3 regions of the Streptomyces sp. NPDC090442 genome follow, and region 1 is predicted to be linked to each of the others. Evidence: riboswitches for the same ligand, from Rfam matches in the RefSeq annotation. Region 1 holds a riboswitch; each other region holds the start of a gene.
What was found. Region 1 has a riboswitch for thiamine pyrophosphate ahead of thiO (glycine oxidase ThiO). Riboswitches for the same ligand answer to the same signal wherever they lie in the genome.
Positions count from the first base shown of each region.

Region 1 (6,817 bases):
CGCCGCGCAGCGTCTGCTCGGCCTTGGCCTGCGGCATGTCCAACACCGCCGGGACGCTGGTGAACTGGCCGGAGTTGATGTACCAGACGCCGGTGCCGACGCCCAGGACCAGCAGCACCGCCGCCACGACCGTCGCGATCCGGCGCCGCCGGGGTCGTCCGCCGGTGCCCGCCGGGGCCGGCGCCGGGCGGAGCCGGGTGGTCCGGTGGTCCGCGGGCGCGGCGCCGGCCGGCGGCATCTCCAGCCGGCTGGTGCGGTCCAGCCTCGCCTCGCCCTCGACGGGCAGCGCGAGCTGCACCCCCGCCGGGCGCGGCAGCACGTTCGTCCGCTCCTCGGCGGCCGCGGCCGCCTCCTCGGCGCGCGGCGGGACGAGGTCGAGCTGGGCGTCGGTCAGGTGCGCCCGGGCCGACCGGGCCCGGGCCAGCAGCGCCACCGCGTCCCGCGGGCGCTCCTCGGGGGAGCGGGCGGCGGCCGCGGCGACCAGCTCGTCCAGCTCCGGCGCCAGGCCCGGCACCAGCTCCGAGGGCGGGGTGACGTCGTCGTGCAGATGGCTGTAGAGGATCTGCGCCGCGGTGCCACCGGTGTGCGGTTTGCCGCCGGTGAGCATCTCGTAGAGCACCACGCCGCAGGCGTAGACGTCGACCCGGGCGTCCGCCGTGCCGTGCTCCATCTGCTCGGGCGCGAGGTAGGAGACGGTGCCCAGGACCGAGCCGGTGGAGGCGGTGGTGTGGGTGTCCACCGCGCGCACCAGGCCGAAGTCGGCGACCTTGACCCGGCCGTCGTCCCCGATCAGGACGTTCTCCGGCTTCATGTCGCGGTGCACCAGGCCGGCGCGGTGCGCGGCCCCCAGCGCGGCCAGGATCGGCTCCAGGATGTCCAGCGCGGCCCGCGGCTGGAGGGCGCCGCGCTCGCGCAGCACGTCGCGCAGGGTGCAGCCGGCGACGTACTCCATGGCCAGGTAGACGTAGGTGCCGTCGGTGCCCTGGTCGAAGACGCCGACCACGTTCGGGTGCGCGAGACGGGCGACGGACTTGGCCTCCCGGATGAAGCGGTCCACGAACGCCCCGTCCACGGCCAGGCTCGGGTGCATCACCTTCAGCGCCAGCACGCGGTCCAGCCGGGTGTCCACGGCCCGGTAGACGGTGGCCATGCCCCCGGCGGCGATGCGCCCCTCGACGCGGTAGCGGCCGTCGAGCAGCTGGCCCTCCAACGGGTCCTGCAGCGTCGTATCCACGGCAGACGAGTCTACGAGCCGCGCCGGCGTGCCCGGACGCTCCGGCCGCCGCCCCGGTACACCGCAGCGGAACCGTGACCGGGCCGGGCCGGGACGGGGACTCCGGGCCGGACCCGGAATAATCCGGACCGGATCATGGTCGCCATGGGACGGCGGCCGGGTCGTGCGGCCGCACGACCACACCGCACCAAAGGGGGAAGGCGATGACGACGCTGCTCATCGGTGAGCTGGCCCGGCGGACCGGCACCACCGAGCGGCTGCTGCGCTACTACGAGGAGCAGGGGCTGCTCCGCCCGGAGCGGACGGCGGCCGGCTACCGCCGCTACGAGGAGGTCGACGTCGCCCAGGTCCGCCGCATCCGCACGCTGCTGACCTCCGGGCTGAACACCGCGACCATCGCGCAGGTGCTGCCCTGCCTGCGCGACGACGACGGCCGACTGGTGCCCACCTGCCCGCAGTTGGTGGGCGAGCTCCACCGGGAGCGGGCCCGGCTCACCGACTCCATCGAGTCCCTGATGGCCTCCCGGGACCTGCTCGACGAGGTGATCACCGCCGCCCCGGAGGAGTTCGCCGGGCGGGCCGGGGCGGCCGCCGGCCCGGCCTGAGGCGGCCCCGCACTCCGGCGCTCTAGAAGGCCGGCCGCTCCGGATCCAGCTCCGCCACGCCGTCGGCGGGCGAGGAGGCCAGCGCGAAGTGGCGGCGCGGGATCCGGCCGGCGCGGTGGGCCAGCCGACCCGCCGCCACCGCGTGCCGCATCGCCGCGGCCATCAACTCCGGCTCCTGCGCGCGGGTCACCGCCGACGCCAGCATCACCGCCGCGCACCCCAACTCCATGGCGAGCGCGGCGTCCGAGGCGGTGCCCGCGCCGGCGTCCAGGACGACCGGGACGCCCGCGCGCTCGGTGATCAGTTGGAAGTTGTGCGGATTGCGGATGCCCAGGCCGGAGCCGATCGGCGAGCCGAGCGGCATGATCGCCGCGCACCCCACGTCCTCCAGCTTCCGGGCCAGCACCGGGTCGTCACTGGTATACGGGAGCACGGTGAAACCGTCGTCCACCAGGGTCTCGGCGGCGTCCAGCAGCTCCACCGGGTCCGGCAGCAGGGTCCGCTCGTCGGCGACCACCTCCAGCTTGACCCAGTCGGTGCCGAGCGCCTCCCTGGCGAGCCGGGCGGTGAGCACCGCCTCGCCGGCGGTGAAGCAGCCCGCGGTGTTCGGCAGCACCCGGATCCCGTGCCGGGCCAGGACGGACAGCACCGAGCCCTGCACGGTCGGGTCCAGCCGCCGCATGGCGACGGTCGTCAGCTCCGTGCCGGAGGCCAGCAGCGCGCGCTCCAGGACGTCGAGGCTGGGCGCGCCGCCGGTGCCCATGATGAGCCGAGACCCGAACGAGGTGCCGGCGATGGTGAGGTGGTCGGCGTCGGCGGCGGGCGCCGCGGAGGCGGTGCCCGGTGCGACTGCGGTGTCGGTCATGGCGCGATCAGCCTCCCTGGACGGCGGTGAGCACTTCGACGCGGTCGCCGTCGCCGAGCGCGGTGCCGGGCCACTGGGAGCGCGGCACCACGGTCTCGTTGACCGCGGCGGCCACCCCGGCAGGGGCCCGGGACAGCGTGGCGACCAGCCGGTCGAGGGTCAGCCCGCCCGGGATCCGGCGGGCCTCGCCGTTGACGGAGACGGACACCGTGGGGCCGTCGGGGGCCTCGGACGGGACGGGGGTACCGGGGGCGCTCATGCGGGCAGCTCCTCGAGGGCGTGGGCGCGCCGGGCCCCTTGGGGGGTGGGGGCGAAGCGCGTGGGGGAGAAGGGGCGGGCCTCTTCCGGGACCGTCCCGGTGGTCAGCGCCTCGGCCATCACGTCCCCGGTGAGCGGCGTCAGCAGGACGCCGTTGCGGTAGTGGCCGGTGGCCAGATGGAGGCCGGGCAGCGCGGTCGGTCCGAGCAGCGGCGCGTTGTCGGGGGAGCCGGGGCGCAGCCCGGCGCGGCTCTCGGTCAGCGGCAACTCGGTGATGCCCGGGACCAGTTCGTGGGCGTCCCGCAGCAGCTCGTAGACGCCGCCCGCGGTGACCGTGGTGTCCCAGCCCAGCTCCTCGTTGGTGGCGCCGAGGACCAGTTCACCGCTCTCCCGCGGCACCAGGTAGACGGGGTTGCCGCGGACGACGGCCCGTACGGTGCGGGAGAGGAACGCCCCGCCCCCCGGGAGCGCGTCCGGCAGCCGCAGCCGCAGCACCACGCCCTTGACGGGCCGCACCGGCGGCCGCACCGCCTCCGGGACGCCGGCCAACCGGCCGCTGAGGCTGCCGCCGGCCAGCACGACCTGACCGGCCACCAGGCGTGTGCCGTCGGCGAGTTCGGCGCCCGTGGCGCGCCCGGCGGCGGTCGTCAGCCGCTCCGCCGACGTCCGGTGGAAGGCCACCCCGGCCCGCTCGCAGGCGGCCAGCAGGGCGCCCGCCAGCCGGCGCGGATCGACCTGGTGGTCGCCGTCCACCCGGAGGCCGCCGCGCACCCCGGGGGCGAGCATCGGCTCCAGCCGGCGGCACTCCCGCCCGGTCAGCCACTCCGACTCCAGGCCCGACCGGACCTGGAGGGCGTGCAACTCCCGTAGGTGGGCACGGTCGTCGGCGTCCAGCGCGACGGCCAGGGTGCCGCACCGCCGGTAGCCGATGCGCTGACCGCTCGCCTCCTGGAGCTCCTCCGTGAAGCGCGGATACCGCTCGGCCGAGGCCAGGTTGAGCCCCAGCAGGGTCTCCTCGCCGTAGTGGAGCTCGGTGACCGCGGCCAGCATGCCGGCCGCGACGAGCGCCGCGCCGCCGCCGGGCGCGGGGTCCGCCATCGCGACGCGCAGGCCCCGGCCGGCCGCCCGCCAGGCGGTGACCAGCCCGATGATGCCGCCGCCGATGACCAGCACATCGGGGTGCCGACCGTCCGGCCGCGGTGGGTTCGATGGTGTGGCAGATGGATGCATGGGCGTCCAGCCCCTCCCTTCGCCGGCATGACCCGGATCAGGTTCGTACGGTCGGAGGCCGGCCAGCCTCCCTCTCAGCCCGGTCCGTCCGGGCTCCCGCGAGTGCGTGCATCCGCCACCCTAGTACGGGGCCGCGACGCGTCGTAAGGGAGCGCACCGGGACCGGGCGCCCCCGACCGGTGACGTTGTGTCAGAGATCTCCTTGCGCGCTGCTGCGGGCCGCGTCGCCCGCCGTCCTAGAGTGAGCGGGTGAGCGAGCAGAGCAACTCTCCCCAGGCCCCTGACCGCACGCCGCGCGTGGTGATCGCCGGCGCGGGGATGGCGGGTGTGCAGACCGCCGTGGCCCTGCGCGAGCACGGCTGGCGCGGGGCGATCACCCTCCTCGGCGACGAGCCCCACCAGCCCTACGACCGCCCGCCGCTGTCCAAGGCCGTGCTGCTCGGCAAGGCCGAGGGCTCCGCGTTCGACATCGACTTCGCCGGCCTCGGCATCGACCTGCAACTCGGCCGCCCGGTCACCGCGCTGCGCCCGGACGACCACGTCGTTCAGACCGCCCAGGGCCCGATCCGGTACGCCTACGCGGTGCTCGCCACCGGCGCCGAACCGATCACCCTGCCCGGCAGCGAGGGTCTGCCCGGCGTGCACCTGCTGCGCACCCTGGACGACGCCGAGCGGCTGCGCCCGGTGCTCGCCGCCCAGCACCGGATCGTGGTGGTGGGCGCCGGCTGGATCGGCGCCGAGTTCGCCACCGCCGCCCGCGAGGCCGGCTGCGAGGTCACGGTCGTGGAGGCCGCCGACCACCCCCTGGCCGGCGCCCTGCCCACCGAGGTCGCCGCGCACATGGCCGGCTGGTACGCCGACGCCGGGGCCGAGCTGCGCACCGGCGCCCGGGTCGCCTCCGTCGCCCCCGGTGCGGTGACCCTCGCCGACGGCACCACCCTGCCCGCCGACGCGGTCGTCGTCGGGATCGGCGCCCGGCCCGCCACCGCCTGGCTGGCCGGCTCCGGCGTCGCCCTCTCCCCCGAGGACGGCTCGGTCCTGGCCGACGAGCGGCTGCACACCTCCGCCCCCGACGTCTACGCGGTCGGCGACTGCGCCTCGTTCCCCTCCGCCCGTTACCGCACCCGGCTCCTGGTCCACCACTGGGACAACGCCCTCCAGGGCCCCCGCACGGTGGCCGAGAACATCGCCCGCGGCACGGCGGAGGGCGTGGTCTACGACCCGGTCCCGTACTTCTGGTCCGAGCAGTTCGGGCGGTTCGTCCAGTACGCCGGCCACCACGGGGACGCCGACGAACTGGTGTGGCGCGGCGACCCGACCGGTGCCGCCTGGTCGGTGCTCTGGCTCCGCCACGAGCCCGGCGCGGGGGCCGGGGAGCCGGCCGGCCGGCTGGTCGCGCTGCTGGCGGTGGGGCGCCCGCGGGACCTGGCCCAGGGGCGCCGGCTGATCGAACGGGGTGCGCTGCTGGACCGGGAGCGCGCGGCGGACGCGGCCGTTCCGCTCAAGTCCGCGGTGCGGTAGCGCGATCCACCGGCACGACGGGCCCGCCCGGCCCCGCCGGCCGACGTGCCGACGTGCTCCACGGCGAGGCCCGGCTACCGACTGTCAGTGGGAGGTGGCAGGCTTGTCCTGTGACCGAGATTGACGCAAACATCGATGGGCTCGTCCCCGCCTGGCTCACCCTCCCCGACATCGCCGAGGAATGCGGCGTCGAGGTGACCCGCGTGCGACAGCTGGTGAAGGAGGGCCAGCTCATCGCCGTGCGCCGCGGTGAGAACCGCGTGCTCCAGGTGCCCGCCGAATTCATCAAGGACGGCAAGGTCGTCAAGGGGCTCGCCGGCACGCTGACCCTCCTCAAGGACGACGGCTTCACCGACGAGGAGATGCTGGAGTGGCTCTTCACCGCGGATGACACCCTGCCCGGCACCCCGGCGCAGGCCCTGCGCGAGAATCGCGGCACGGAGGTCAAGCGCCGGGCCCAGGCGCTCGCCGTCTGACGCACCCGCGTCCCGCAGCAACCACAATCCGTAACCACCACCGCACGGCGTACGGGTCGGCACCGCCCGGCCCGTACGCCGCCGACGAGGGGGAAGCCGCCTGATGGCCACCGTTCGACAGGCCCTGTCCGACGCCCGGCTCTACCTGTGCACCGACGCGCGCACCCGCCAGGGCGATCTCCCGCAGTTCCTGGACGCGGTGCTCTCCTCGGGCGTGGACATCGTCCAACTCCGCGACAAGGGCATGGAGGCCGGCGCGGAGCTGCGCCACCTGGAGGTCTTCGCGGACGCCTGCCGCCGGCACGGCAAGCTGCTCGCGGTCAACGACCGCGCGGACGTCGCCCATGCCGCCGGCGCCGACGTGCTCCACCTCGGCCAGGGCGACCTGCCGGTCCCGGCCGCCCGCGCGCTGCTCGGCCCCGAGCCGCTGATCGGCCGCTCCACCCACGCCGAGGCCGAGGTCGACGCCGCCCTCGCCGAGCCCGGGGTGGACTACTTCTGCACCGGCCCCTGTTGGCCGACGCCCACCAAGCCGGGCCGGCACGCCCCCGGCCTGGACCTCGTCCGGTACGCCGCCGCGCAGGACCCCGAGCGCCCCTGGTTCGCGATCGGCGGGATCGACGCCGGC
Region 1 is NZ_JBIVXW010000003.1:30,900-37,716, forward strand. It holds gene pknB (Stk1 family PASTA domain-containing Ser/Thr kinase) at 1-1,234, opposite strand, end outside; gene ACIQU6_RS03575 (MerR family transcriptional regulator) at 1,438-1,839, shown strand; gene ACIQU6_RS03580 (thiazole synthase) at 1,862-2,704, opposite strand; gene thiS (sulfur carrier protein ThiS) at 2,712-2,963, opposite strand; gene thiO (glycine oxidase ThiO) at 2,960-4,192, opposite strand; TPP riboswitch at 4,190-4,302, opposite strand; gene ACIQU6_RS03595 (NAD(P)/FAD-dependent oxidoreductase) at 4,442-5,713, shown strand; gene ACIQU6_RS03600 (Rv2175c family DNA-binding protein) at 5,824-6,189, shown strand; gene thiE (thiamine phosphate synthase) at 6,293-6,817, shown strand, end outside.

Region 2 (6,817 bases), on a different contig from region 1:
CCGACGACAACACCTCCGGCCTGATCCTTGAGCTCAAGTGCGAGACCGACTTCGTCGCCAAGGGCGAGAAGTTCCAGGCCGTCGCCAACGCTCTGGCCGCGCACGTCGCCAAGACCAACCCGGCGGACCTCGAGGCCCTGCTCGCCTCCGAGATCGAGGCCGGCAAGACCGTCCAGGCGTACGTCGACGAGGCCAACGCGAACCTCGGTGAGAAGATCGTCCTGGACCGCTTCGCGCAGTTCTCCGACGGCTACGTGACGGCGTACATGCACCGCACGATGCCCGACCTGCCGCACCAGATCGGTGTTCTCGTCGAGCTCGACAAGGACAACGCCGAGGTCGCGAAGGGTATCGCGCAGCACATCGCCGCGTTCGCCCCGAAGTACCTCTCCAAGGACGACGTGCCGGCCGAGGTCGTCGAGGCCGAGCGCCGCGTCGCCGAGGAGACCACCCGCGCCGAGGGCAAGCCCGAGGCCGCGCTGCCGAAGATCGTCGAGGGTCGCCTCAACGGCTTCTTCAAGGACGCGACGCTGCTCGGCCAGCCGTACGCGCTCGACAACAAGAAGTCCGTGGAGAAGGTTCTCCAGGAGGCCGGCGTCACCCTGAAGCGCTTCGCGCGCATCAAGGTCGGCATCTGAGCCTGCCGCGAGGCAGCGAATGACCTACGGCCCCGCTAGGGTCGTACGCAGTCGGCCGCTCATCGGTCGGCCGCAGATGTGACGAGGAGGCCATTGCCGGACAGGGATCTGACCAAGACCCACGGCAATGGCCTTCTTCGTATGTGCACGAGGAGAGCTCAATGAATCACGGTGCCGACGGCGCAGACACCCACAAAGCCGGTAAGGGACGCTTCCTTCTGAAGCTGTCGGGCGAGGCGTTCGCCGGTGGCGGCGGACTCGGTGTGGACCCCGATGTCGTGCACGCCATCGCCCGCGAGATCGCCGCGGTGGTCCGTGACGGTTATGAGATCGCCATCGTGATCGGCGGCGGCAACTTCTTCCGCGGTGCCGAACTCCAGCAGCGCGGCATGGACCGGGCCCGTTCCGACTACATGGGCATGCTCGGTACGGTCATGAACTGCCTGGCCCTCCAGGACTTCCTGGAGAAGGAGGGCATCGACTCCCGGGTCCAGACGGCCATCACCATGGGGCAGGTCGCGGAGCCGTACATCCCGCTGCGTGCGGTGCGCCACCTGGAGAAGGGCCGCGTCGTCATCTTCGGCGCCGGTATGGGCATGCCGTACTTCTCCACCGACACCACCGCCGCCCAGCGCGCCCTGGAGATCGACGCCGAGGCCATGCTGATGGGGAAGAACGGCGTGGACGGCGTCTACGACTCCGACCCCAAGAGGAACCCGGACGCGGTCAAGTTCGACGCCCTCGAATACGGCGAGGTCATCACCCGCGACCTGAAGATCGCCGACGCCACCGCCATCACGCTGTGCCGGGACAACAAGCTCCCGATCCTCGTGTTCGAGCTGCTCGCCGAGGGGAACATCGCGCGTGCGGTGAAGGGTGAGAAGATCGGCACGCTCGTCAGCGATCAGAACACCCGGGCCTAACGGCCTCAACTGCCTGATTCCGTACGGGTGTCGGCCCGTACGGGCGGCAACCCCCGGTCGTGGGAAGACCTCGGTACGGGGATGGACAACCGCCTGCCGGTCGGACACCGTGCAGGAGAAGACGCGCGGCAGGGGCGAGGCTCTGCTTCTTACCGATAAGACCAGGAGCAAGTGGTGATCGAAGAGATCCTCCTCGAAGCCGAGGAGAAGATGGAGAAGGCCGTCGTGGTCGCCAAGGAGGACTTCGCCGCGATCCGCACCGGGCGTGCGCACCCGGCGATGTTCAACAAGATCGTGGCGGACTACTACGGCGCCATGACGCCCATCAACCAACTGGCGTCGTTCTCGGTGCCGGAGCCGCGGATGGCCGTGGTGACCCCGTTCGACAAGAGCGCGCTGCGCAACATCGAGCAGGCGATCCGCGATTCGGACCTCGGCGTCAACCCGAGCAACGACGGCAACATCATCCGCGTGAACTTCCCGGAGCTCACCGAGGAGCGCCGGCGCGAGTTCATCAAGGTCGCCAAGAACAAGGCCGAGGACTCGAAGATCTCGATCCGCAGCGTGCGACGCAAGGCCAAGGAGTCGCTCGACAAGCTCGTCAAGGACAAGGAGTCGGGCGAGGACGAGGTGCGCCGGGCCGAGAAGGAGCTCGACGACACCACCGCGAAGTACGTCGCGCAGGTGGACGAGCTCCTCAAGCACAAGGAATCCGAGCTCCTAGAGGTCTGATGAACGAGTCATCCTGGGGGACCCCGGTCGGCGCCGGACACTGGGGACCGCCCGATCACGGATCGGCCGCCTCGCTGCGCGGGGCGGCACCCCCCGCCCCGGCGGGTCCCGTGCACGGCAGGGGCGGCGCGGCGCAGACTCGGCCCATGCCCATCGTGCCCGAGCCGGGCGGACACCAGGACGACCATCGGGACATCCGGGATGACCAGGACAACCTGGACGACCGGGGGGCTGCTCGGCTGAGCGGCCCCCTGTTCCGCGACGACAGGCCGCAGGAGCCCATGCCCACCTCGCTCCCCGGGTCCGACAGTGACCCAGTGAAACCGCAGAAGAAGAGCGCGGGGCGCAATCTGCGCGCTGCCATAGGGGTCGGCGTCGGACTCGGCGCGGTGATCCTCGCCTCGCTCTTCGTCTACAAGCCGGTGTTCATCGGTGTCATAGCGCTCGCCGTCGTCGTGGGCCTGTGGGAGCTGACCTCGCGGCTGGCGGAGCGCAAGGACATCCGGGTGCCGCTGGTCCCGCTCGCGGTCGGCGGCACCGCCATGGTGATCGCCGGATACGTGCGCGGTGCCGAGGGGGCGTGGGTGGCGATGTCGCTCACCGCCCTCGCCGTCCTGGTCTGGCGGATGACGGAGGCGCCGCAGAACTACCTCCGGGACGTCACGGCCGGGGTCTTCGCGGCGTTCTACGTCCCGTTCCTGGCGACGTTCGTGGCCCTGATGCTGGCTGCCGCGGACGACGGGCCGCAGCGGGTGCTGACGTTCCTGCTGCTGACGGTCGTCAGCGACACCGGTGCCTACGCGATCGGTTGGCGCTTCGGGAAGAAGAAGCTGGCGCCGCGGATCAGTCCGGGCAAGACCCGCGAGGGACTCGTCGGCGCGGTGCTCTTCGCGATGGTGGCGGGGGCGCTGTGCATGCAGTTCCTGATCAAGGGCGGCGCCTGGTGGGAGGGGCTGCTGCTCGGCCTGGCGGTCGCGGTCAGCGCGACCCTCGGCGACCTCGGCGAATCCATGATCAAGCGGGATCTGGGCATCAAGGACATGGGCACCCTGCTGCCCGGCCACGGCGGGATCATGGACCGGTTGGACTCGCTGCTGCCGACGGCGCCGGTGGTCTGGCTGCTGTTCGTGATCTTCGTGGGAGCGGGCTGACCGTCGCCGGTTACCCTTGGAGGGCGCGCCGCTCGTTCGCGGCGCGCCCTTCCCGTTCCCGCGACCGCGGGGACGATCCGTGAGGTCCCCCGGTTCCGGCCCCGTCCGGCTCCTGGCTCCGCGTCGGCGGAAGCCGTCCGGCCTCGTCGCACAGAGGAGTTTCCGCCCATGGCACGCCCGGCCCCGGGAGAACTGACGTTTGTCGCCCCCCGCGGCGCCAAGAAGCCGCCACGGCACCTCGCCGACCTCAGCCCGGCCGAGCGCCGCGAGGCGGTGGCCGCGATCGGTGAGAAGCCGTTCCGTGCCAAGCAGTTGTCGCAGCACTACTTCGCCCGCTACGCGCACGACCCGGCGCAGTGGACCGACATCCCCGCGACGGCGCGCGAGAAGCTGGCCGCGGAACTGCTCCCGGACCTGATGTCGGTGGTGCGGCACATCTCGTGCGACGACGACACCACCCGCAAGACGCTGTGGCGGCTGCACGACGGCACCCTCGTCGAGTCCGTGCTGATGCGCTACCCGGACCGGGTCACCATGTGCATCTCCTCACAGGCCGGCTGCGGCATGAACTGCCCGTTCTGCGCCACCGGCCAGGCCGGGCTGGACCGCAACCTCTCCACCGCGGAGATCGTGCACCAGATCGTCGACGGGATGCGGGCACTGCGCGACAGTGAGGTTCCCGGCGGCCCGGCGCGGCTTTCCAACATCGTTTTCATGGGCATGGGTGAGCCGCTCGCCAACTACAAGCGCGTGGTCGGCGCGATCCGACGGCTGACCGACCCCGAGCCGGACGGTCTGGGCCTCTCCCAGCGCGGCATCACCGTCTCCACCGTCGGGCTGGTCCCGGCGATGCTGCGGTTCGCCGACGAGGGCTTCAAGTGCCGGCTCGCGGTGTCGCTGCACGCGCCTGACGACGAGCTGCGCGACACCCTCGTGCCGGTCAACACCCGCTGGAAGGTCCGCGAGGTGCTGGACGCGGCATGGGAGTACGCCGAGAAGTCCGGCCGCCGGATCTCGATCGAGTACGCCCTGATCCGGGACATCAACGACCAGGCATGGCGCGGTGACCTGCTGGGGCGCCTGCTCAAGAACAAGCGGGTCCATGTCAACCTCATTCCGCTCAATCCGACGCCGGGCTCGAAGTGGACCGCCTCGCGGCCCGAGGACGAGCTGGCGTTCGTACGGGCCATCGAGGCGCACGGCGTGCCCGTGACCGTCCGGGACACCCGGGGCCAGGAGATCGACGGCGCCTGCGGGCAACTGGCGGCCTCGGAACGCTGAGCACCCGCTGGTACGGTGGCGTGGAAAAACGCACATTCATTCCGACAGGGGAGCGCCACAGCGCTGAGAGTGCGGACGTGTCGTAGCCCTACGGCGCCCGCAGACCCTTGAACCTCGCCCGGGTCATTCCGGGTAGGAAGTTCGGTCGTCACTCATGCTGTTGCGCCCCGTCCACCGTTTGCTGCCAAGCGTCATCGACGCAGAACGCAGTGGACACCGGGCGGGGCCGCGTCTCTTCCTGGCCAGCCAGGAGGAACTCAGTGAGCACCACCAGCAGGATCACCGCGGCAGCGCTCGCCGCGGTGGCCGGCATCACCGCACTCGCCGGGTGTGGCAGCTCCGGCACCGGCGGCAGCACGGACGCCAAGACCGTCACGCTCGTCAGCCATGACTCGTTCAACGCCTCCAAATCCGTCCTGGCCGCCTTCGAGAAGGAGACCGGCTACAAGGTCAAGGTGCTCAGGGGCGGGGACGCGGGCAAGGCCGTCAACCAGGCGATCCTGGCCAAGGACAACCCGCAGGGCGACGTCTTCTTCGGCATCGACAACACCCTGCTCTCGCGCGGCCTGAACGCCGGTCTCTTCACCCCCTACAAGGCCCAGGGCCTGGAGAACGTCCCGGCCGACCTCCAGCTCGACAAGGACGCCCACCGGGTCACGCCCCTTGACTACGGCGACAGCTGCGTCAACTACGACCGCGCCTACTTCACCCAGCACAAGCTGGCGCCGCCGCAGACCTTCGACGACCTGCTCAAGCCGCAGTACAAGAACCTGCTGGTCACCGAGAACTCCGCCACCTCCTCTCCGGGACTTGCCTTCCAACTGGGCACCATCGCCACCCACGGCGAGGCCGGCTGGCAGGACTACTGGAAGAAGCTCAAGGCCAACGGCGTCGAGGTCGTGGACAGTTGGGAGCAGGCGTACAACGAGCGCTTCTCGGGCTCCGCGGCCGGCAAGGGCAAGGGGGACAAGCCGCTGGTGGTCTCCTACGCCTCCAGCCCGCCCGCCGAGGTGATGGGCAAGAACCCCGCGCCCAAGGAGGCCCCGACCGGCGTCGCGACCGGCACCTGCTTCCGGCAGATCGAATTCGGCGGTCTGCTCAAGGGCGCCAAGAACGAGAAGGGCGGCAAGGCGCTGCTCGACTTCCTCCTGTCGAAGAAGTTCCAGGAGGACATGCCGCTGCAGATGTTCGTCAACCCGGCGCGCAAGGACGCCAAGGTGCCGGAGCTGTTCACCCACTACGGCACCGCGATCGACAAGCCGGCGACGCTCGCCCCGGCGACGATCACCAAGAACCGTGACCAGTGGATCAAGCAGTGGTCCTCGCTCGTTCTGAAGTAGCCCCCGCACGGCCCAGGAGGCCCGCGCGCGGAACGGCGGTGCGGCTCGGTCTGATGGCCCTGCCGCTCGCCTTCTTCGCGCTGTTCTTCGCCTACCCGGTCGCCGTGATCGTCGGACGCGGGCTGAAGGACGGCGGGCAGTGGCAGTTCGGGCGATTCGCCGCCGTGCTCGGCGACCCGGACGTCCTCCACGTGTTGTGGTTCACCGTCTGGCAGGCCGCCGCCTCGACGGGGCTGACGCTGCTGGCCGCGCTGCCCGGCGCATACGTCTTCGCCCGCTTCGACTTCCCCGGCAAGCAACTGCTGCGGGCGGTGGTCGCGGTGCCCTTCGTGCTGCCCACCGTCGTCGTCGGCTCCGCCTTCCTGGCACTGGTCGGCCGGGGCGGGCTGCTGGACAATCTGTGGGGCGTCCGGCTGGACACCTCGGTGTGGGCGATCCTGCTCGCGCATGTCTTCTTCAACTACGCGGTCGTCGTCCGTACCGTCGGGGGGCTCTGGGCCCAACTCGACCCGCGTCAGGAGGAAGCGGCCCGGGTCCTGGGAGCCGGACGGTTCGCGGCCTGGCGGAGAGTGACGCTGCCCGCGCTGGGACCGGCCGTGGCCGCCGCGGCGCTGATGGTGTTCCTCTTCACCTTCACCTCCTTCGGCGTCGTGCAGATCCTGGGCGGCCCGACCTTCTCCACGCTGGAGGTGGAGATCTACCGGCAGACCGCCGACTTCCTGGATCTGCCCACCGCCGCCGTGCTGACCCTG
Region 2 is NZ_JBIVXW010000011.1:76,157-82,973, reverse strand. It holds gene tsf (translation elongation factor Ts) at 1-638, shown strand, start outside; gene pyrH (UMP kinase) at 800-1,561, shown strand; gene frr (ribosome recycling factor) at 1,736-2,293, shown strand; gene ACIQU6_RS10785 (phosphatidate cytidylyltransferase) at 2,293-3,444, shown strand; gene rlmN (23S rRNA (adenine(2503)-C(2))-methyltransferase RlmN) at 3,613-4,725, shown strand; TPP riboswitch at 4,762-4,882, shown strand; gene ACIQU6_RS10775 (thiamine ABC transporter substrate binding subunit) at 4,986-6,065, shown strand; gene ACIQU6_RS10770 (ABC transporter permease) at 6,041-6,817, shown strand, end outside.
Region 2: another riboswitch for thiamine pyrophosphate. It lies ahead of ACIQU6_RS10775 (thiamine ABC transporter substrate binding subunit); the one in region 1 lies ahead of thiO (glycine oxidase ThiO).

Region 3 (6,817 bases), on a different contig from region 1:
GTCGCGCTATCCCGTGCAGTCGATAACGCCCTTTTCGGTGCGTTCCGAGGGTGATCTGCTGAATCGGCTGGCTACGGTGCGTCGCGGCCAGGTCGCCTACGATCGCCAGGAATATGCCTTGGGCACGGTGTGCTCGGCGATCCCCATTCGCGTCGGCTCGGCCGCCGCGACCCTGGCGGTTTCTCTTCCTGCGACGGAAGTGCACCGATTGCAAACAGTTACGAACCGACTACGGAAAATGGCGGAGACGGTACTAACGACACTCGCTTTCTCTATCAGTATCTGAAAACTCACTCCTTGTGATCTGCCTGCACGTGACCGACGATGGCGTCAATAGGGCTTCAGGGGATGATTCCCGGCCATCTCCGATCAAGTGCGGGGCAGTGGTTGATGAACGACACGGTTCAGGCAGAAGTGATCATGAGCTTCCTCGTCTCGGAGGAGCTCTCCTTCCGGATCCCGGTGGAATTGGATTTCGACAGCGGCGACCCCTACGCCGTCCGGCTCACCTTCGATCTTCCCGGCGACGCGCCCGTGACCTGGGTGTTCGGCCGTGAACTGCTGCTGGACGGGCTGAACCACCCGGCCGGCGAGGGGGACGTACGAGTCGAGCCGTCCTCCCCCGAGCGACTCAGCGATGTCTACATCAGCCTCCAAGTCGGCCCGGAGCGCGCCCTGTTCCGGGCCAGCGCACCACCGCTGATCGCCTTCCTGGACCGCACGGACCGCATCGTTCCACTCGGCAAGGAGGAGGTCTGCGACACCCTGGAGGCCACGCTGGACCGGATCCTTGCGGAGGCCCCGGCCGGCTGACCCCCGGTCGCCGGCCCTCCACTGCACCGTTGCCGCGCCCGGCCGGACGTCGGTCACCCCTGCCCGGAACCCCCAACGCCCGCCGCCCACCCGCCACTTCGCCCGCCCCTCGTCCCCGCTCGCCCGCCCCCCGTGTCGCCCGCTCAGTGCTTGCGGCGTCGCCCGCGCGCCGCCCGGCGCCCGCCCCGTCCCCCGGCGCTCGCCCCGCCCGGCGCCGGACGATCCGCCGACACCACCAGGGCCGCCAGCAGGGTGGTCACCGGCACCGACGCGACCAGCCCGATGCTGCCCACGAGCGTGCGGACGATCTCCTCCGCCACCACTTCGCTGCCGGCGACCGTGCCGACGCTGCTCTGCGCGATCGAGAACAGCAGGAGCAGCGGTAGCGCGGCGCCCGCGTAGGCCATGACCAGGGTGTTCACCACGGAGGCGATATGGTCGCGCCCGATCCGCATCGCTGCGCCGTACAGCTTGCGCCAACCCGCCGACGGATCAGCGTCCTTGAGCTCCCACACCGCGGCGGTCTGGGTCACCGTCACATCGTCGAGCACCCCCAGCGACCCGATGATGACGCCCGCCAGCAGCAGGCCGCGGATCTCGATGTTCGGGTAGAGCCCGTGCACCAGGCCGGTGGTGTCGTCCGTATTGCCGGTCAGCAGCGCCCAGTTGATGAACACCGAGCCCAACAGCCCGATGAGCAACAGCGAGGCGAGGGTGCCGAGCACCGCCACGGACGTGCGGGCCGTCAGCCCGTGGCACATGTAGAGCGCGATCAGCATGATGGCGCTGCCGCCGACCATCGCCACCACCAACGGATCGGAGCCCTGGAGGATCGCCGGCAGGATGAACATCGTCAACAGCCCGAAGCTGGCCGCCAGCGCGACCAGCGCCAGCACTCCGCGCAGCCGTCCGATGGCCACCACGGCGAGGGCGAAGAGCGCGGCGAGCACCCACATCGGAACGGTGCGGTCGACGTCGGTCACCGCGTACTGCAGTTCCTTCGGCGCCTTGGGGGAGTAGGAGACGACCACGTCCTGCCCGGTCGTGTAGTGCCGCGAGGCGTCCGGCGTCACCACCGTCTGGAAGGTCCGGCCGGCGTTCTGCCCCGTGGTCACCTTGACCGTCGCCTGCTCGCAGGGCTTGTCCCGGGCCGCTCCGCCGGTGGCCGGCTGCCCGCCCGGCGTGGTGGGACCCGGCTGCTGCTCGGCGTGCACCGCCGCGCAGTTGACCTCCTCGACCTTGATGACCCGGGCGCTCTCGGTCGGCTGGTCGAAGCCCACGCCGGACGGCTTGTGCGGGGGTGCGCCACCGGGCCAGAGGACGATCAGGCCGACCGCGACGGCGACCGCGAACGGGATCAGGACGGCGGCGATGACCTTGCGCAGATGCCGGGAGACGGGGGCGGCGGGCCCGTGGCTGTGGGTGTGGGTAGGGGCGGCGGGGACGTGCGGGACTTGGGGAGGGCTCACCGCTCGATCATTGCAAGAAGCGATGGGGCCCCCTGTTCACACTGCCGCATCGGCCGCTACCGTGGTGACACCTTTGCAATCGCGGGAGCTCGGAGCACCGGGCTGAGAGGGCGCTGACCTCCGTCCCAGCGGTGTTTCACGTGAAACACCGGATGACGGAAGCCGCTGCGTCGACCGCCGAACCTGTTACCGGGTAATGCCGGCGTAGGGAGTTGGGTCTCAATGACTCTGGATGCACGCACGCCCGAAAACGACCCGGCCGACGGCGAGCAGTCGCAGATCGGCTGGCACAAGGGCTATGTCTCCGGATCGCGTCCGGACCTCCGGGTCCCGGTCCGGCGGGTGCACCTCACCAACGGCAAGCATGTGACGCTCTACGACACATCAGGGCCGTACACCGACCCCGCCATCGAAACCGATGTCCGCCGCGGTCTGGCACCGCTGCGGGAGAACTGGATCATCACCCGCGGCGACACCGAGGAGTACGCGGGCCGCCCGATGCGTCCCGAGGACGACGGGATCAAGCACACCTCCCCGCGCGGGGGCCTGCGCAACCTCGACGCGGTCTTCCCGGGTCGGCCGCGGCAGCCGCGCCGCGGCCGGGACGGTGCCCCGGTCACGCAGCTCGCCTACGCGCAGCGCGGCGAGATCACCGCGGAGATGGAGTACGTCGCCCTCCGCGAGAACGTCAGCCCCGAGTTCGTGCGGGACGAGATCGCGGCCGGACGCGCGGTACTGCCCGCGAACATCAACCACCCGGAGATCGAGCCGATGATCATCGGCAAGAACTTCCTGGTGAAGGTGAACGCCAACATCGGCAATTCCGCGGTCACTTCCTCGATCGAGGAGGAGGTGGAGAAGATGACCTGGGCGACCCGCTGGGGCGCCGACACGGTCATGGACCTCTCCACCGGCCGCAACATCCACACCACCCGTGAGTGGGTGCTCCGCAACTCCCCCGTGCCGATCGGCACCGTCCCCCTCTACCAGGCGCTGGAGAAGGTCGACGGCAAGGCCGAGGAGCTGACCTGGGAGATCTACAAGGACACCGTCATCGAGCAGGCCGAGCAGGGCGTCGACTACATGACGGTGCACGCCGGCGTGCTGCTCCGCTACGTCCCGCTGACCGCCAACCGCAAGACCGGCATCGTCTCCCGCGGCGGCTCGATCATGGCGGCCTGGTGCCTGGCGCACCACCAGGAGTCGTTCCTCTACACGCACTTCGAGGAGCTCTGCGACATCCTGGCCGCCTACGACGTCACCTTCTCGCTCGGCGACGGCCTGCGCCCCGGCTCCATCGCGGACGCCAACGACGAGGCGCAGTTCGCCGAGTTGCGGACCCTCGGCGAGCTGAACACCATCGCCAAGCGGCACGGCGTGCAGACCATGATCGAGGGCCCGGGCCACGTCCCGATGCACAAGATCAAGGAGAACATCGACCTCCAGCAGGAGATCTGCGAGGAGGCCCCGTTCTACACGCTCGGCCCACTCACCACCGACATCGCGCCCGCCTACGACCACATCACCTCCGGCATTGGCGCCGCGATGATCGCCTGGTGGGGCACCGCCATGCTCTGCTACGTCACGCCCAAGGAGCACCTGGGACTCCCGGACCGCGACGACGTCAAGACCGGCGTCATCACGTACAAGATCGCGGCCCATGCGGCGGACCTGGCCAAGGGCCACCCGGGCGCCCAGGAATGGGACGACGCCCTCTCCGACGCCCGCTTCGAGTTCCGCTGGGAGGACCAGTTCAACCTGGCCCTCGACCCGGACACCGCCCGCGCCTTCCACGACGCGACGCTGCCCGCGGAGCCGGCCAAGACGGCCCACTTCTGCTCGATGTGCGGGCCGAAGTTCTGCTCGATGAAAATTAGCAGAAGCATCACAGAGCAGTTCGGCGGTGGGGAGGGCTCGACGCCTGACGAAATCGCGGCGGGGATGCTGGAGAAGTCCAAGGAGTTCGCGGCGGCCGGCAACCGGGTCTATCTGCCGTTGGCCGACTCCTGACGTGGAGGGCCGCCGCCGACGACGCGGAGATCCGTCAGAAGCGCCCTAGCCTGAGCTTGTGCCAACGGATGCGCCCCGTCCCCTTTTTAGGGGCGGGGCGCATCCGTGTGTACTGCCTCCAGCAGCGTCAGCTGCTTGCTGGAGAGCGTCCGTGCTCCAGGTACTGCGTGTGCCCCTGGGCCCGCGCCGTGATCGCCGTCTTCACGCGCCGGGCGAGTCGGGGGATCAACAACCCTTCAAGATCGCCTGCGGGTTGGAACTCGGCAGCCAAGAGCTCGCCGGGGTCGAGCTTGATCTCGGCGAATTGCTCCGGGCGCAGTTGCCCGCCATCGAACACGTACAGGACCTTGTCGCCCTCGGCCTCGCTCGGCGCCCAGTCAACGACCAGCAACGGGCCGATGCCCGGGGTGATGCCTAGCTCCTCCTGGACCTCGCGTCGGCAGGCGGTCAGCGGGGATTCCCCGCGCTCGATATACCCGCCGGGGATCTCCCACTTCGGCTTGTAGGACGGCTTGACCAAGAGGACCTGGTCCTGGTCGTCGAAGAACAGCGCGCCTGCTGCCATCCGCGGGGTTGCCATGCGCTGTTCGTGCTCGTTCTCGGCCATGTTGCCGACCCTAGCGGCCGTCGCTTGGCGGTCGTGAGATGCCTCGACCCCTGTCATTCGTTGTGCACGTCGTGTGACACTCGGCGGGGCAGAGCGAGGGGAGCGTGGCCGTGCGCGGCATGACTGACCATCTTGAGTTCGGCAAGCGCGTGAGGTTCTACCGCAAGCGCCGGGGCATGCAGCAGCGTCAACTCGGCGAGCTGCTGGGGCGGTCTGAGGACTGGGTGTACCGGGTCGAGTCCGGCCGGATTCCCGTGAACAACGTCAAGATGCTCGCGGACCTGGCCGATGCGCTGCGGGTGCACATCGAGGACCTGCAAGGGGCGCCGGTGTTGCTGGAGGACAGCGACGGGTTCGCGGCCAGTGTGCCCGCGATCCGGGCCGCGTTGATGCAGTCCCGGCGGTTGGCCGGTTCTCTGATCGCCGGTGGGGAGCCGCTGAGGTTGGGGCTCCTGGAGGTGGAGGTTGGGACAGCGTGGGAGCTGTATCAGGCTGGTGAGTTCGCCTCGCTGGCTGAGCGGCTGCCTCGCCTGATGGCTGATGCGCGGTCCGCGAAGAATGAGTTGGCGTCGGGAGACGAACGCCGGGAGGCTCAGCGGCTGTTTGCGCTGTCATGCCATGTGGCGGCGGCGCTGCTGCGGAAGTTGGGTGAGACCAACCTGGCGTGGACGGCCGCGGACCAAGGCGAGATGGCGGCGATTGATTCGGGTGACACTGCCGCCCTCTTGTCCCTACGGCGGGGCATCGCTCATGTGCAGATCGGCGCCAACATGGCGGCGGAAGCGGTGAAGAGCACTCTGGACAGTGCCGATGACCTGGAGCGCGGCTGGTGGGCCTCCTCCCCAGTGGCGCTCTCCCTGTACGGAACGCTGTTCCTCAACGGCTCCATCGCCGCAGCCCGGATGAGGAACCGCGAGATGACCACCTACATGCTCGGCAAGGCGAACGAAGCAGCCGAACGGCTAGGCACGGACGGCAACGAGATGTGGACCGCCTTCGGCCCGGCGAACGTGGGTATCCATCGGCTTGCGACCGCCCTTGAGTTCGAGGACTACCAGCGGGCTGTCGACATAGCGCCCACGGTGCGGGCGGTGGGGCTTCCCAAGGAGCGGCGGGCGCGGCTGCGGCTGGATGTCGCTCGGGTCTACGGGGAGACTGGGCGGACCGATGACGCAGTGGACAATCTGAAGCGGGCCTATACGACCGCGCCGGAGCAGATGAGGGCGCACGAGTTCGCGCGAGACTTGGCGCGTAGGCTGCACAAACGCTCGCGGCGGCGGGACGCGCAGCAACTCGCCGTTGACCTGGGGGCGATCGCCTAGCTGGTAGCCGGAAAGAAAAGCACGAACCCGGAATTTTCTTCCGGGTCCGCTCGTGTTTGGGGTCCTACCTTCTTCACCGTTCGACGTCCCATAGGCGTCTGGAAGGCGGTAGGTGACGGTGGATCGCAGCGCGATGGGCACCCGAAGAAGCGCGACCAGGACCGGGAGCCGGCCGGTGGTGAGTCGCTGGGCGCGGCATCCGCGCTGCGTCGCGCTGGCCCGTGCCGAGTTGGGCAAGGTGCTGGTCCGGTGGCGGCTGACCGAGGTGTCCGACGATGCCCTCCTGGTGCTGTCCGAACTGCTGACCAACGCGGTGCGCCATGCCCAAGGCTCCCGTGGCCGGGAGATCGAGACGCGATATTCCCGGGAGCCGCGTGGCGTTCGTATCGAGGTGCACGACGCTGCCCAGAGCTGGCCGCAGCCCCGTGTGCCCGACGTCGACGCCGACGGCGGCAGGGGCCTGACGATCGTTGCCGCGCTGGCTGCCTGCTGGGGCACGGAAGTAAGGGACGGCGGCATCGGGAAGTTGGTGTGGGCCGTCGTTGCGGCCCCCGACGGAGGTGAGGCGTGATGGCGCGGATGTCCGTGCTGAAGGT
Region 3 is NZ_JBIVXW010000001.1:313,038-319,854, forward strand. It holds gene ACIQU6_RS01430 (IclR family transcriptional regulator) at 1-286, shown strand, start outside; gene ACIQU6_RS01435 (SsgA family sporulation/cell division regulator) at 391-813, shown strand; gene ACIQU6_RS01440 (YibE/F family protein) at 957-2,282, opposite strand; TPP riboswitch at 2,354-2,510, shown strand; gene thiC (phosphomethylpyrimidine synthase ThiC) at 2,505-4,292, shown strand; gene ACIQU6_RS01450 (NUDIX domain-containing protein) at 4,420-4,899, opposite strand; gene ACIQU6_RS01455 (helix-turn-helix domain-containing protein) at 5,019-6,221, shown strand; gene ACIQU6_RS01460 (ATP-binding protein) at 6,397-6,792, shown strand.
Region 3: another riboswitch for thiamine pyrophosphate. It lies ahead of thiC (phosphomethylpyrimidine synthase ThiC); the one in region 1 lies ahead of thiO (glycine oxidase ThiO).